Regions from separate parts of the Xanthomonas sp. WHRI 7945 genome, predicted to be linked through region 3. Evidence: predicted binding sites of a transcription regulator. Region 3 holds the regulator's gene; each other region holds the start of a gene.
The links. Region 3 encodes FliA, which starts transcription of late flagellar genes. Its sites were predicted from a motif close to TAAAGTTTNNCNNNCNNNGGCCGATAA; they were not measured.
Positions count from the first base shown of each region.

Region 1: VDQ83_RS05085 (methyl-accepting chemotaxis protein) is a predicted target of FliA. The motif match lies at 2,673-2,699, and genes of this name have one in related genera.
Region 2: VDQ83_RS06545 (methyl-accepting chemotaxis protein) is a predicted target of FliA. The motif match lies at 2,407-2,433, and genes of this name have one in related genera.

Region 1 covers NZ_JAYIQP010000004.1:149,201-154,060, forward strand. The annotation lists gene ggt (gamma-glutamyltransferase) at 1-618, shown strand, start outside; gene VDQ83_RS05080 (BCCT family transporter) at 686-2,263, opposite strand; gene VDQ83_RS05085 (methyl-accepting chemotaxis protein) at 2,730-4,580, shown strand; gene VDQ83_RS05090 (hypothetical protein) at 4,776-4,860, opposite strand, start outside.
Region 2 covers NZ_JAYIQP010000006.1:1,566-6,425, forward strand. The annotation lists gene VDQ83_RS06540 (chemotaxis protein CheW) at 50-580, opposite strand; gene VDQ83_RS06545 (methyl-accepting chemotaxis protein) at 591-2,255, opposite strand; gene VDQ83_RS06550 (DEAD/DEAH box helicase) at 2,721-4,860, opposite strand, start outside.
Region 3 covers NZ_JAYIQP010000002.1:87,294-92,153, forward strand. The annotation lists gene VDQ83_RS02285 (chemotaxis protein CheA) at 1-1,215, opposite strand, end outside; gene VDQ83_RS02290 (protein phosphatase CheZ) at 1,220-1,828, opposite strand; gene cheY (chemotaxis response regulator CheY) at 1,828-2,220, opposite strand; gene VDQ83_RS02300 (RNA polymerase sigma factor FliA) at 2,238-2,987, opposite strand; gene VDQ83_RS02305 (MinD/ParA family ATP-binding protein) at 2,984-3,868, opposite strand; gene flhF (flagellar biosynthesis protein FlhF) at 3,855-4,860, opposite strand, start outside.

The DNA of each region.
Region 1 (4,860 bases), on a different contig from region 3:
CAGCCGGGCACGCCCAAGCAGCTGGAAGAGGGCGACACCATCTACCTGACCGTGGCCGACGCCGACGGCATGATGGTGTCGCTGATCCAGTCCAACTACCGCGGCATGGGCAGCGGCATGGCGCCGCCGGGACTGGGCTTCATCCTGCAGGACCGCGGCGAGATGTTCGTGCTGAAGAAAGATCATCCCAACGGCTACGCGCCGGGCAAGCGTCCGTTCCAGACCATCATCCCGGCGTTCGTGACCAAGGACGGCAAGCCGTGGCTGAGCTTCGGGGTGATGGGCGGGGCGATGCAGCCGCAGGGCCACGTGCAGATCGTGATGAACCTGGTCGATTTCCACATGAACCTGCAGGAAGCCGGCGATGCGCCGCGCATCCAGCACGAAGGCTCCACCGAACCGACCGGGCAGGCCGCGGCGATGCGCGATGGCGGCGAGCTCAACCTGGAGACGGGCTTCTCCTACGACACGGTCCGCGCGCTGATGCGCAAGGGCCACCGGGTGATCTTCGCCGACGGCCCGTACGGCGGCTACCAGGCGATCGCCCGCGATCCGGCCAGCGGCGTGTACTACGGCGCCTCGGAAAGCCGCAAGGACGGCCAGGCCGCCGGCTACTGAGCCGGCGCCGCGGGCTGGCCTGGCGCGCGCGGGCCGGCCGCTGGACGCGCCAGGCCAGCCCGCGCGCTCACTCCTGCGCTTGCGCGCGTTCCGCCTCGCCGCGCGTCTGTTCCTGCGCCGCCTGTTCGCGGGCGATCCATGCCTCGATCATGTGCCGGGTACGCTGCGCGCGGCGGCGTTCGCGGGTGTGCTCGGCGTCCAGCACGCGGTAGAGCGAAACGATCACCAGCACCATCAGCACCGCGAACGGCAGCGCGGCGATGGTGATCATGCCCTGCAGCGCGTCCAGGCCTCCGGCCAGCAACAGCACCGCCGCGATCAGCGCCACCGCCACGCCCCACACCAGCTTGCGCGCCAGCGGCGGGTCGCCGGCCTCGTCGGTGGACATGCTGGCCAGCACCAGCACCGCCGAGTCGGCCGAACTGACGAAGAAGATCGTCAGCAACAGCAACGCCACGCTGGACAGCAGCAGCGAACCGGGCAGGCTGTCGAACAGGGTGAACAGCACCGTCTCGTAGCCGTTGCCCAGCGCCTGCAGCATGTCGACGTGGCCGAACAGCTGCGCCCACAGCGCAGCGCCGCCGAACACCGAGAACCACACGAAGCCGAGCAGGGTCGGGGCCAGCACCACGCCCACCACGAACTCGCGGATGCTGCGTCCGCGCGAGACGCGGGCGATGAACGCACCGACGAACGGCGCCCAGGCGATCCACCATGCCCAATAGAAGATGGTCCATTCGGCCACCCACTTGCTGCCGGAGAACGGCGACATGCGCAGGCTCATCGTCACCAGCTGGTTGAGATAGGAGCCCAGCGTGGTGGTGAAGGCGTCGAAGATGAAGCCGGTCGGGCCCAATACCAGCACCGCGGCCAGCAGCAGCGCGGCCAGCGCCAGGTTGAAGTTGGACAGCCACTTGATGCCGCGCTCCACGCCGCTGGCGGTGGAGGCCATGTACAGCACGAAGGCCACGGCGATGATGCCCATCTGCACGGGGATGCTCGCCTGCACGCCGAACACGCGGTGCAGGCCGGCGGCGATCTGGATCGTGCCGAAGCCCAGCGTGGTGGCCACGCCGATCGCGGTGGCCACCACCGCGGCGATGTTCACGGCGTGGCCGAACCAGCCGCGGTGGTGGCGGCCGATGACCGGCTGCAGCATGTCGCTGACCAGCCCGCGGCCGTTGCGGTTGTACTGGAACCAGGCCATCGCCAGGCCGATCAGCGCATAGATCGCCCAGGGATGCAGGCCCCAGTGGAAGAACGCGTAGCGCATCGCCGCGCGTGCGGCCTCCATGCTCTCCGGTGCCAGCCCTTCCGGTGGCTTGAGGAAATGCGAGATCGGCTCGGCCGCGCCCCAGAACACCAGGCCGATGCCCATGCCGGCGGCGAACAGCATCGACAGCCAGCTGGCGCGCGAGAAGTCCGGCTCGGCGTCCTCGCCGCCGATGCGCAGATGGCCGAAGCGGCCGAAGGCCAGATACAGCATGAAGGCCAGGGTCAGGAACACCACCAGCAGGTACATCCAGCCGGCGCCGCGGATGACCTGGGCCAGCGCCGCCTGCACCACGTCGTCGAACGGGCCGGGCGCGAGGCCGGCGATCAGCACCAGCAAGGCCACCAGCGCGATGGAAATACGGAACACCATGAAGGAGCGTCTCCGATCAAGAATCGAGAGAGGGAGCGTGCCGGCCTCGCAGCGATGCGCAGGCGCGAGCGGCACGCAGCGGTTGCCGGTCTGCAAGCGTTGCGGCGGCAGTGAAGGGCAACGCAGGAACGAAGCAGGCAAGGGTACCGGGCGGATCGTCACGGTGCCGTTATGGCGCGATCCGCTGCGCATGGCGTGAGCGTGCTTCATGCCGCCCATGCAGAAGTATCGCCAGAGCATACCGCCGACCGACGCATCTCGGGCTGAACCTGGGAATCGCCACGACCTCCGCCGCCGTGCGCGTCCCCGGACGGTCTTCGCCGCCGCGAAGAGTGCGACAGACGGGAACGGGCGGGGCGGCGGCCGGCACCTGAACGAGCATGACGCCGGTCGCGCTTGCGCGCATGCCCTCAGGTTGCGCGGTGGCGGCCGATACCATGGCGTGGAATTCCTGGAGGGGAAGACGATGTCGTTGTTCACACGCAGTCCGGATGCTGACGCCGGACACGCCGCGGCCTTGCCGGATGCGCCGGTGGCGCTGCTGCGGCTGGACCCGCAAGGGCGGATCGCCGCCGCCAATCGCGCCGCGCTGGACCTGCTCGGAGTACACGCGGACGGCTTGATCGGCGAACCCTGCGACGCGGTGTGGGGCCTGCCGCTGGCATCGCTGGCCGGCGCCGAAGGCAGCTGGCTGGCGTCGGCGGACGATCCGGCGCGGCGCGTGCGCTACCAGCGCGATCGCGACGGCGACGGCTGGCTGCTGTCGCTGCCGCATCCGGAGACCGCCGCGCTGCTGCGCGACGTGGCCCTGCTCGGCGCCGGGCAGGCGCAGGGCGCGACCAGCCCGGCGCTGCAGGCGCTGGCGCAGCGGCTGCAGGCCGGCGCCGAAGCGCAGGCGCTGCTGGAGCGCGTCGGCGAGCGCCTGACCGGCTGCGACCTGGACCTGGGCCTGAGCACGCCGCTGTCCGCGCAGGACACCGAGGCGATGGCCGGGCGGCGCCTGTCGGCCGGGTTCGGCAACTTGGCCGAGGCGATCCGCCAGGCGGTGGCGCTGTCGCTGCAGATCGCCGCCGACGTGCCGCACGTGGTCGCCGAGAACGAGGAGCTGGCGCAGCAATCGCAGACCCAGATGGAGGCGTTGCAGACGGTGGTGGCGACCACCCGGCGGCTGCTGCAGGGCCTGCAGGAGATGGACCAGGAACTGCGCGCGGTGATCGCGGTGGCGGCCAGCGCCGACGACAGCGCGCGCCAGGGCGTGGAGGCGGCGCGCACGCTGGGCCAGGCCATGCGCGAAGTGGAGCGGCGTTCGGCGCGCGCCACCGAGGTCATCGAGGTGATCGACGCGGTCGCCTTCCAGACCAACATCCTCTCCATCAACGCCAGCATCGAGGCGGTGCATGCCGGTGCCGCCGGGCGCGGCTTCGCCGTAGTCGCCAGCGAGATCCGGCGCCTGGCCGAACGCGCCGCCGCCGCCGCGCGCGACGTGCGCACCATCATCGGCGAGACCGGCAGCGCGTTGAACGACAGCGCCGCCTCGGCGCAGCGCACCGAGCAGGTGCTCGGCGGCATCGGCCAACTGCTGGGCCGCGCCAGCGCGGCGATGGAGACCGTGGCCACCCGCGTCGCCGCGCAGAGCGAGGAAATCGGCGGCATCGACCGCGCGGTCGAGCACGTGGTCGGGCTCAGTCGCAGCAATCTGGAGCATGTGGCGCAGGTGGTCGAGCGCAGCGCGGCGTTGGCCGCGGGCAGCGCCACGCTGCACGACTGCGTGGGCCTGTTCCGGCTGCCGGCCGATCCGATGCAGCAGCCGCGCCACGCGCGCATCCGCGAACTGGCGACGGCCACCGCCGGCAGGATCGGGCAGGCGCTGGCCGAGGCGATCTCACGCGGCCGCATCGGCGAGGAGGCGTTGTTCTCCACCGACTACACGCCGATCGCGGGCATCGATCCGCCCAAGTACCGCACCGCCTTCGACGCGCTGTGCGACGAACTGCTGCCGCCGTTGCAGGAACCGCTGCTGGCCGCGCATCCGTGGATCGTGTTCGCGATCTGCGCCACTGCGGACGGCTACGTGCCGACCCACAATCTGCGCTTCAGCCAGCCGCTGAGCGGCGACCGCGCCCGCGACCTGGTCGGCAACCGCACCAAGCGCATGTTCACCGACCGGGTCGGGCGCAGCGTCGGCCGCCACACCCAGCCCTATCTGCTGCAGGTGTACCGGCGCGACACCGGGCAGATCCTGTTCGACCTGTCGGTGCCGGTGTACGTGCGCGGCCGCCACTGGGGCGGCTTGCGCGTGGCCTACGTGCTGGAGTGAGCGCCGCGCGCGGACGCCGGACAAAAAAAAGCCACCGGCATGACCGGTGGCAGGGAGAGAGAGTCGTCGTTCTTGTGGGGCCCAGGCTACGCCCGGCAGTTCGCCGTGGTGTGCCGCAAGGCGCTGCGCGCGTGGCGGCACTGACAAGAAGCGGACCCGGTTGTGCGCCGATTCAGCCGGCCGCCACGCGCAGGCTCAACGCAGCGGCGAGCGGCCTTCCCAGAGTTCGCCGCAGACGCTGTCGATGTCGAGCGCGTCGTCCTCCAGCACGGCCTCGACG
Region 2 (4,860 bases), on a different contig from region 3:
TCACGCATCGCGTCGGTGTATGCCACGGGATCGGCGCACTCCTTCGTCCTCAGGCCGCCGCCGGCAGCGCCGTCTCGGCGATGTCGTCCACGCGCAGCAGGCGCGCGCGGTCCAGCAGGATCACCAGGCGGTCCTCCAGCTTGCCCATGCCCTGCAGCAACTCCTGGCGGATGCCGCTGCCGAACGACGGCGCCGCCTCGATCTGCTGCGCCGGGATGTCCAGCACTGCACTGACCGCATCGACCAGCAGGCCGAACGCCTGGGTGGTGCCGGCGTCCTCTGCGGTCACGATCACGATGCAGCTGCGCCGGGTGACGCGGCTGGGCGCGCGGCCGAGCCGCAGTTGCAGGTCCACCACCGGCACCACCGCGCCGCGCAGGTTGATCACGCCGCGCACGCAGGCGGGCATGGTCGGCACCGCGGTCGGCGGACGGTATTCGATGATCTCGTGGATGCCGTCGATGTTCAGGCCGAACAGTTCCTGTTCCAGTTGGAAGGTCAGGAACTGCGCCGGGACCGACGCCAGCGCCGGATCCGCGTCCAGCGGCACGGCCGCTGCGTTGCCAAGTTGTGCGCGCATGGCGTGCTCCTCAGAAGCTGGCGAACTGCGATTCGTCCGGACCCGCCGTCATCGCGTACGCCGGCTGCGGCGCACGCGGACGCACGCGCTTGGGCTCGATGCGGCTGCTGCCGAGCGCCTTGGCGCTGGGCTTGTCGGCTGCGCGCGGCGGGCGCGGCGCCTCGCCATGGCCCAGGCGGAAGAACGCCATCGACTGCTGCAGGTACTCGGCCTGCGAACTCATTTCCTCGGCGGTCGCGGCCAGTTCCTCGGACGCGGTGGCGTTCTGCTGCGTGGTCTGGCTCAGCTGCACCACCGCCGAGTTGATCTGCGCCACGCCGGAGGACTGCTCCAGCGAGGCCGCGGCGATTTCCTGCACCAGGTCGGAGGTCCGCTTGATGCTGGGCACGATGGTCTCCAGCAGGCGTCCGGCCTTTTCCGCCAGCTCGACGCTGGAACCGGCCACTTCGCCAATCTCCTGTGCGGCGACCTGGCTGCGCTCGGCCAGCTTGCGCACTTCCGCAGCGACCACGGCGAAGCCCTTGCCGTGCTCGCCGGCGCGCGCGGCCTCGATCGCCGCGTTCAGCGCGAGCAGGTTGGTCTGGTAGGCGATGTCGTCGATGATGCCGATCTTCTGCGCGATCTGCTTCATCGCCGCCACGGTGGCGACCACCGCTTCGCCGCCTTCCACGGTTTCCTTGGCGGCCTGCGCGGCCATGCCGTCGGTGATGCGCGCGTTCTCGGTGTTCTGCCCGATCGATGCTGTCATCTGCTCCAGCGATGCACTGGTTTCCTCCACGCCCGCGGCCTGCTCGGTCGAGGCCTGGCTCAGCGACTGTGCGGTGGCGCTGACCTCCTCCGACGCGCCGGCCAGGGTCTGCGCGCTGGCGTTGACCTCGCCGACCACCTGCTGCAGCTTCTCGACCATGCGCCGCATCGCCAGCAGCAGCTGGCCCGCCTCGTCCTTCGAAGTGGTTTCGATCACGACGCTCAGGTCGCCGTCGGCCAGCGCATTGGCCACGTCCACCGCCTTGCCGATCGGCTTGGTCACGCTGCGGCTGATGAAGAAGCCCAGGCACACGCCGAGCAACACGCCGCCAATGATGATCGCGGTCAGCATCCTGGCGCCGCTGACATGGATCGCGCCGGTTTCCGCGCTTGCCTCGGCCGCGCGGGCTTCCTTGATGGTGGCCAGTTCGCTCATCAGCACGTCGAGCTCGTCGGAGGCGCTACGCACCGAGGCCGACAGCGCGATGAGTTCCGGATTGGCTTCCTGCAGCGGCTCCTTGGCGACCTTTTCGATGAACTGGCCGCGATGCAGCAGGTACTGCTTCCAGACCTCGTCGAAACGCGCCAGCTTGGCCTTGGACTCCGGGCTGCTGAACGAAACGCGCGCCTTGGCGACGTAATCGACCACGTTCGCGGTGTACTTGTCGATGCTGGCCAGGTGCTTGGCACGGTCCTCTTGCGTGGTCGACAGCTGCAGGTTGGAGCGCGCGCGGCCGGCGTAGATCAGGTTGATGTTGGCTTCCTTGATATTGGACAGGCCGACCAGTTCGCGCTCGTACAACTGCGTGGCGTAGTCGTTGATGCGTCCGGAATTGCGGATGCCGATCGCGCCGATGCAGGCGCCGATGGCGGCCACGATCAGGAACGCGCAGGTAAGCCTGATACCGATCTTCATATTGCCCAACATGATGTCTTCCCCGATTTGTTTGGTAACGACCGCGCCAAGACGACGCGTCCGGATGTCCTTCCCGTTGCACCCTGCTGGGCTCGGAAACGAGCATCAACGTGCGGACTGCAGCGATGCGCTGCGTAGCGCTGCATCGCCCGTTGCCTGAGAGCTATCGGCGCTCCCCGATTCCCCTTTAATCGCCACCACAAGTGCGGAATTGCGCACAGACGCGGGCGACGGCGGACCTTCGCTGAATACGGATAGGACCTTTCTGGGCGAGGCTCTTCGGTCGGCAAAGGTACGCGGCCCATGCCTGCCGCTTAGTGCCGCACTTTTCTCAACGGGAAATTACCGCCCCGGAATCCCGAAAAAAATGGTGATTTGCACCACAATAATTTGTAGACAACACGTGAAGAACCTCAATCGAACGGCATCGCGCTGCTTGTCGAGCGAGAGCGGCGATCGGGTCTCACTGCGGCGTCGTCAGCCCATGCCGGCGAGCATCGCGGCGATGGCGTCGCGCGTGCCCGACGCAACCGGCTCGCTCAGCCGTTGCCGCGCCGCGGCGCTGTCGACGGCGCTCATGTCCTGCAACGGTTCGAAACGCTCCGCGACCCAAGTCGCCATCGGCAGCCCGTCGCGGTACAGCACGCGCGCGCCGGGAACCCGCGGCACGCGGTTGCCCGGCAGCACGCCGCCGAGCAGGTTCGCCGGGTCGGCGGCGGCGATGCACAGCCAGGCGCCATCGTGCGGCTGGCGCCGCAGCTGGCGCAGCAGGCCGATCGCCTCGGGCAGCGCGAACTGCTCGCCGGACAGCCCGCTGATGAAGCGGCCGCCGCGGATCTCGCCGCGCGCCTCCAGCCGGTGATAGACGCGCAGCAGCTCGCGCCACGGCGGCAGCCACGCCGCCTCGCGCTCGAGCAGGCGCCAGCAGACCACGCCGTAGCGGCGCAGCAGGGTCCGCGCCAGGTGTTCGATGGCCTCGCCGCGCACGGCCGCGTCGCCGCCATCGGTGGCGCCGCGCAACAGCGCCCAGCGGCCCGCATCCTGGATGCCGTACAACGGCACCCGGCGCCGCCGCCGCGACAGCGCCGAGGGCCGCTTGGAGGCAGGCACCAGCAAGGCGCGCAGCCCGGCGTAGCTGTCGCAGTGGATGCGGCCGGCCGCCACCAGGTCCGCCAGCGCCTCTTCCAGTTCGGTGGACAGCAACCGCGTGGCGTCGGCGATCTCGTCGAAGAACGAAGCGCCGTGTGCCTCCAGGTAGTCGGCGACCTTCTGCGCGCGCGAGCCGAGCGCGACCGGCGCGGCCGCCGCCGGCAGCAGCCGCGACCATTGCGCGGCACTGCGCCGCGGCAACAACAGGATCGGGGTGCTGCGCAGCGAGCCGGCGCCGCCGGCGCTGGCCGCGGCCGGGCGCAGCCGCGTCCACAGCGTGCGTCCGGCGCTGCACAGTTCGTCCAGCCAGGCCGGGGCGTAGTCGCGTACCCGCGCCGGCAACAGCTCGCTTTCCCACAGCGCCGCCGGCGCCTCGAAGCCTTCCAGCTGCGCCAGCACGCTGGCCAGCGCTTCGGCCCCGGCGACCCGGCCTTCGCCGTCCAGGTGCTGCCAGCGGAACAGGAAACGCGCGTAGTCGCGCGGCGCCACCGGTTCGATCTCGCGGCGCAGCCGGCCCAGGGTGTAGCGATGGATGCGCGCCAGCAGATGGCGCTCGCACCACTCGTCGTCGCCGGCATCGGCGTTGAAGCGGCCGGGCAGCACGTAGCCGTCGCGCTGCAACGCCAGCAAGGCCGCCTGCACCTCGCGCAGCGGCAGCCGCAGCGGCGCCGCCAGCGCGGCCGCGGTCACCGGCCCCAGGGCAGCCAGGCGCAGGCGCAGCAGCTCGCGCAGCGCGCTGTCGCGCTGCCAGTCGTCGATCGCATAGCCGTCGGGCACGGCGATGCGCGGCTGCGCCACGGCCTGCGGATACAGCGGCGCGACCAGCGCCAGCGACTCGGCCGCGACCCACAGCGCGGCGCCGTCATTGCCGACGCCCTGCAACCGGGTGGCACGCGCATCGGCCGCCAGTTCCGCCAGCCAGTCCGGCCACGCGTCGTGCGCAGCGGCTTCGGCGGCGTCCAGCGCGCCGAGCGCGACCAGCGCCTCGTGCATCTCGTCGCGGCTGCGCGGCTGCGGCCAGGCCTCCTCGCGTACCGCGGCGATCGCCTCCGGATCGAGCCGGCCCAGGTCGTCGGCGCTGTCCGGATCCTGGTAGCGGCGGCTTTGCACGGCCTGGGTGCGGCGCTCTTCCAGCGGCGCATCGTCGAGGAACGCGTACGGCCGCGCATCCAGCGCCTCGGCCGCCAGCGGCGACGGCGCGGCGAGATCGCGCGCCAGCACGCGCACGCTGCCGTCCGCGATGCCGCGCAGCAGCTGCAGCCAGCCGTCGCTGTCCATCGCCTCGTGCAGGCAGTCGTGCAGCGTCTGCGCGACCAGCGGGTGCTCGGGAATCTCGCGCTCGCCGACCAGGTTCTCGGCGCAGGCCACCTGGTCCGGGAACACCGTGGCCAGCAGATCCTCGGACTTCATCCGCTGCAGCTGCGGGGCGACCTTGCGCCCGCCGGTGAAGCGCGGCAAGGCCAGCGCG
Region 3 (4,860 bases):
GGTGACTTCGGATTTGGTCGAGAAGCCGGGCAGGAACACCAGGTGCAGGCATTCCTCGGTGGTCAGCCGCGCGGCGGCTTCCGGATCGATCAGGCCCTTCTCGCGCGCCTTCTGGCGCAGGCGTTCGGGGTCGATGCCGGCACCGTCGTCCTGTACCTCGATGCTGACGTAGTCGCCTTCCTGCTGCGCCGACAGGCGCACGTGGCCGCCGCGCGGCTTGCCGGTGGCCTCGCGCAGCGCCGGGGTCTCGATGCCGTGGTCGATCGCGTTGCGCACCAGGTGCACCAGCGGATCGGCCAGCGCCTCGACCAGGTTGCGGTCCAGTTCGGTTTCGGCGCCGATCAGTTCCAGGTCCACTTCCTTGTTGAGGGAGCGGGCGACGTCGCGCGCCACCTTCGGGAAGCGCGAGAACACCTTGCCGACCGGCTGCATGCGGGTGCGCATCACCGCCGACTGCAGGCGCGCGGTGGCGATGTCCAGGCTGCTGACCGCGCGGTCCAGTTCCTCGTCGCGCAGGCGCACGCGCAGGGTCTTGAGCCGGTTGCGCGACAGCACCAGTTCGCCGATCAGGTTGACGATCGCGTCCAGGCGCTTGGTGTCCACGCGCACGGTGTGTTCGGGTTCGGCGGCCTTGGCCGGCGCGCCGGCGGGCTTGGCGCTGGGTGCCGGCCGCGGCGCGGCGGCCGGTACCGGCAGCGCGGCCGGTGCGGCACCGCCGTGCAACTGGTCGAGCAACGCTTCGAATTCGTCGTCGTCGATCATCTCGCTGTTGCCGCCCGCGGCCGCTGCCGGCGCGGCGACCGCAGCGGCCTTGGCGCTGGGTGCGGCGGTCTCTTCGCCGCTGGTCGCGAACTGCGCGATCAGCTGCTGCGGCGCGCGCGGCGGTTCGTTGCCGCTGCCGAACGCGTCGAGCATCGATTGCAGGTAGTCCAGCGACTGCTGCGCGGCGTCGAAGTGCCGCGCCTGCAGTGTGGCCTGGCCGGCGCGGGCCTGGCCCAGGGTGTCCTCGGCGGCGTGGCACAGCTCGACCATGGCGTTGATCGCCAGGAAGCCGGCGCCGCCCTTGAGCGTGTGGAAGCCGCGGAACACCGCGTTGAGCTGGTCGCTGTCCTCGGGCGCCTGCTCCAGCGACACCAGCTGCTCGCCGAGCCGGTCCAGGATTTCCTGGGCTTCGATGATGAAGTCGGCAGCGATGTCGTCGGGTACGGCGCTCATAAAATTACAATCCCAGTCCGGACAGCAGGTCGTCGGCGTCGTTCTGCGACACGCCGTGACGGTCCAGTCCGGCCAGTGCGGGGCCGGCCAGGCTGCCGTCGGGTTTCTTGTCTTCCTTCGGCGGCAGGCCGAGCGCGCCGAAGCCTTCGTGGACGCGGCGCACGATGGTCGCGACGCGGCGGATGATCTGCCCGGTCAGGTCCTGGAAGCTCTGCGCCAGGGCCATCTCGGTGAGGTTGTGGCGGATCTTGTCGAGGATCTCGCCCTGGTCGCCGGTCAGCCCGCCGGCGCGCAGCTGTTCGGCCAGTGCGCGGCATTCCTCGGCCAGGTCCAGGGTGCGGTGGCTGGCCTCTTCGGTCATCGCCACCACGTGGTCCAGGCGCGAGCAGGCATCGTCCAGCTCGCCGGCCTCGGTGGGCACGGTCGGCAGTTCGCCGAGCGCCTGGCCCAGGTCGCGCGCCAGCCTGCTCAGGCCCTGCATCATCGGCCGCGTGCGCCAGGCGGCGAGCGTGTCGATTTCCTTGCGCCATCCGGCTTCGTCGCCTTTTTCCAGTGCGTCCAGCGCACCTTGCAGGCGTTCGATCAGGGCGCTGCGTTCGGCGGTGGCTTCCATCAGGCGGTCGCTCCCAGGCGCTCGAAGATCTTGCCCAGCTTTTCCTGCAGGGTCTGCGCGGTGAACGGCTTGATGATGTAGCCGTTCACGCCGCACTGCGCCGCCTCGATGATCTGCTCGCGCTTGGCCTCGGCGGTCACCATCAGCACCGGCAGGTGCTTGAGCTTGTCGTCGGCGCGGATGTTGCGCAGCAGGTCGATGCCGGTCATGCCGGGCATGTTCCAGTCGGTGACCACGAACTCGAACGGTGCCGAGCGCAGTGCAGCCAAGGCACTGTTGCCGTCTTCGGCCTCTGCAGTGTTGGTGAAGCCGAGATCGCCGAGCAGGTTCTTGACGATGCGCCGCATCGTCGAGAAATCGTCCACGATCAAAATCCGCATGTTCTTGTTCACCGCTAACTCCTTGGGTCTTATTCTTCGTCTTCCAGGCCGGCGTCGGCCGCTTCGAACGCTTTCAAGCGCCCGCGCAACCGTACCGTGGCCTGGCCGTGGATCTGGCAGACGCGCGACTCGCTGACACCGAGCACCGCGCCGATTTCCTTCAGGTTCAATTCCTGTTCGTAGTACAGCGACAGCACCAGCTGCTCGCGTTCGGGCAACTGCGCGATCGCCTTGCCCAGCTCGCGGCCGAATTCGCTGCGTTCCAGCATCTGCTGCGGATTGGGCCCGCCCTTGGCGATGGTGTCCAGCTCGCCGTGGTCCTCGACCCGCGATTCCAGGCTCAGCACCTGGCCGCGCGCGGCATCTTCCATCAAGCGCAGGTATTCGGGAAGCGGCATGTCCATCGCTGCGGCCACTTCGTTGGCGGCGGCGGCGCGGCCGGTGCTCTGCTCGATCTTGCGGATCGCCGAGGCGGCGTCGCGGGCGCGGCGGTGCACCGAGCGCGGCACCCAGTCGCCGCGGCGGATCTCGTCGATCATCGAGCCGCGGATGCGGATCGAGGCGTAGGTCTCGAACGAGGCGCCCTGGTCGGCATCGTAGCTGCGCGAGGCCTCGATCAGGCCGATCATGCCGGCCTGGATCAGGTCGTCGATCTCGACGCTGGCCGGCAGCCGCGCGGCCAGGTGGTGGGCGATGCGCCGCACCAGGTCAGAATGCTGGGCGATGTAGTCGTTGGAGCTGTTGCGCTGCACGGCGCGGTATTGGGCGGCGACGTTCATGCGGCGACCCCCCGCTGGATGATCCGTTCGACGAAGAACTCGACGTTGCCGCGCGGCGCGGTCGGTGCCTGCCAGCGCGCGGTGCGCCGGGCGATCTCGGCGATCGCCTGCGCCGACGGGCTGGACGGGTAGGCCTTGACCACCGGTTGCTGGCGCTGCACCGCCAGGCGCAGCCAGTCGTCCTGCGGCACGCAGCCCAGGTAGTTCAGCGACACGTCGCCGAGGAACTTCTCGCAGACCCGGCTCAGCTTGTCGTACAGCAGGCGGCCTTCGTTGAGGTCGCGGACCATGTTGGCGACGATCTGCACCCGGTCCACGCCGCGTTCGCGCGACAGCACCTTGATCAGCGCGTAGGCGTCGGTGATCGAGGCCGGCTCGTCGCAGACCACCACCACCGCGTCCTGCGCGGCCTGGCAGAAGGTCAGCACGCTGTCGGTGATGCCGGCGGCGGTGTCGATGACCATCACGTCCAGCTCGCGCTGCAGCTCGGAGAACACATTGACCAGGCCGACGTGCTGGGCCGGCGGCAGCTCGGCCATGTGCCGGCGGCCGGAGGCGGCGGGCACCACCATCAGGCCGTTGGGCATGTCGATGATCACCTCTTCCAGCGTGCAGCGGCCGGCCACCAGGTCGCCAAGGGTGAACTTGGGGGTCAGCCCGAGCACCACGTCGACGTTGGCCAGGCCCAGGTCGGCGTCCAGCAGCAGGGTGCGCTTGCCCATGTCGGCCAGCGCCATCGACAGGTTGACCGAGATGTTGGTCTTGCCGACGCCGCCCTTGCCGCCGGTCACGGCGATGGTACGCACCGGGCCGAGCGGTTCGCTGCGGGTGGCCGACAGGGGGAAGGCATTGGTCAGATTGGCGTAATCACGCGACGGCATGGTTCTGCTCCGGAGTACAGGGCTTATCGGCAGCGCGCCGCAAATCTTCAAGGCGCAATACCAGGCTGGCGGCGTTGGCGCGGTGCAGGTCGTCCGGCACGCGTTGACCATCGGTCACCCAGGTGATGGGAAGCCGGTGGTCCGCGACCACCGACAGAGCACTGCCAAAACGCCCGGTTTCATCCAGCTTGGTCAAGATCACCCCCTGCGGATCGGCGCCGGCGAACCGGCGCACCACCTCGTCCAGGTCGGAGAAATGCGCGTTGGCAGGGAGTACTAGCAAGGACCGGACCACTCGCGACGCGCGCAGCCAGTGCAGCTGCGCGACCAGCGCGCGGTCGCGCTGGCCCATGCCGGCGGTGTCGATCAGCACCAGCTTGTAGTCGCGCAGGCGCTCCAGCAGCTGCTGCAGGGCGGCGTCGCTGTCGGCCTCGTGCACGGCGATGCCGAGCTGGCGGCCGTAGCTGTGCAGCTGTTCGCGGCCGCCGACGCGGATGGTGTCGGTGGTGACCAGGGCCACGTCGCGGGCGGCGTGGCGTTCCAGGAAGCGCGAGGCCAGCTTGGCGATGGTGGTGGTCTTGCCGGCGCCGGTGGGGCCGATCAGGGCGATCACGCCGCCTTCCTCGATCGGGTCCAGCGGGGCGATCGGCAGGCGCTTGGACAGCAGCCCCAGCATCAGCCCGCGGCCGCGGTGCAGCTCCAGGTCGGCGGGGATCTGCATGACCACGTCGCGGGTCAGGCCGCTGTCGAAGCCGTAGTCGTCCATCAGCTCCAGCGCCTGGGCGCGTACCGGCGAGCCGCGCAGGCGTTCGTCGGTGAGCCGGTTCATCTCGCGCTCGATCATCTGCCGCATCAGCGCCAGTTCGTCGCGCAGCTGAGTCAATTGTTCGTCGTTCTGCACGGCCGGGAAGCTCGGCACCGGCGTCAGCGTGGCCGGCGCCGGGATCCCGGCGCTGGCGGCTGCCGCTGCCGGCGCGGTGGTGGCCGCGGCC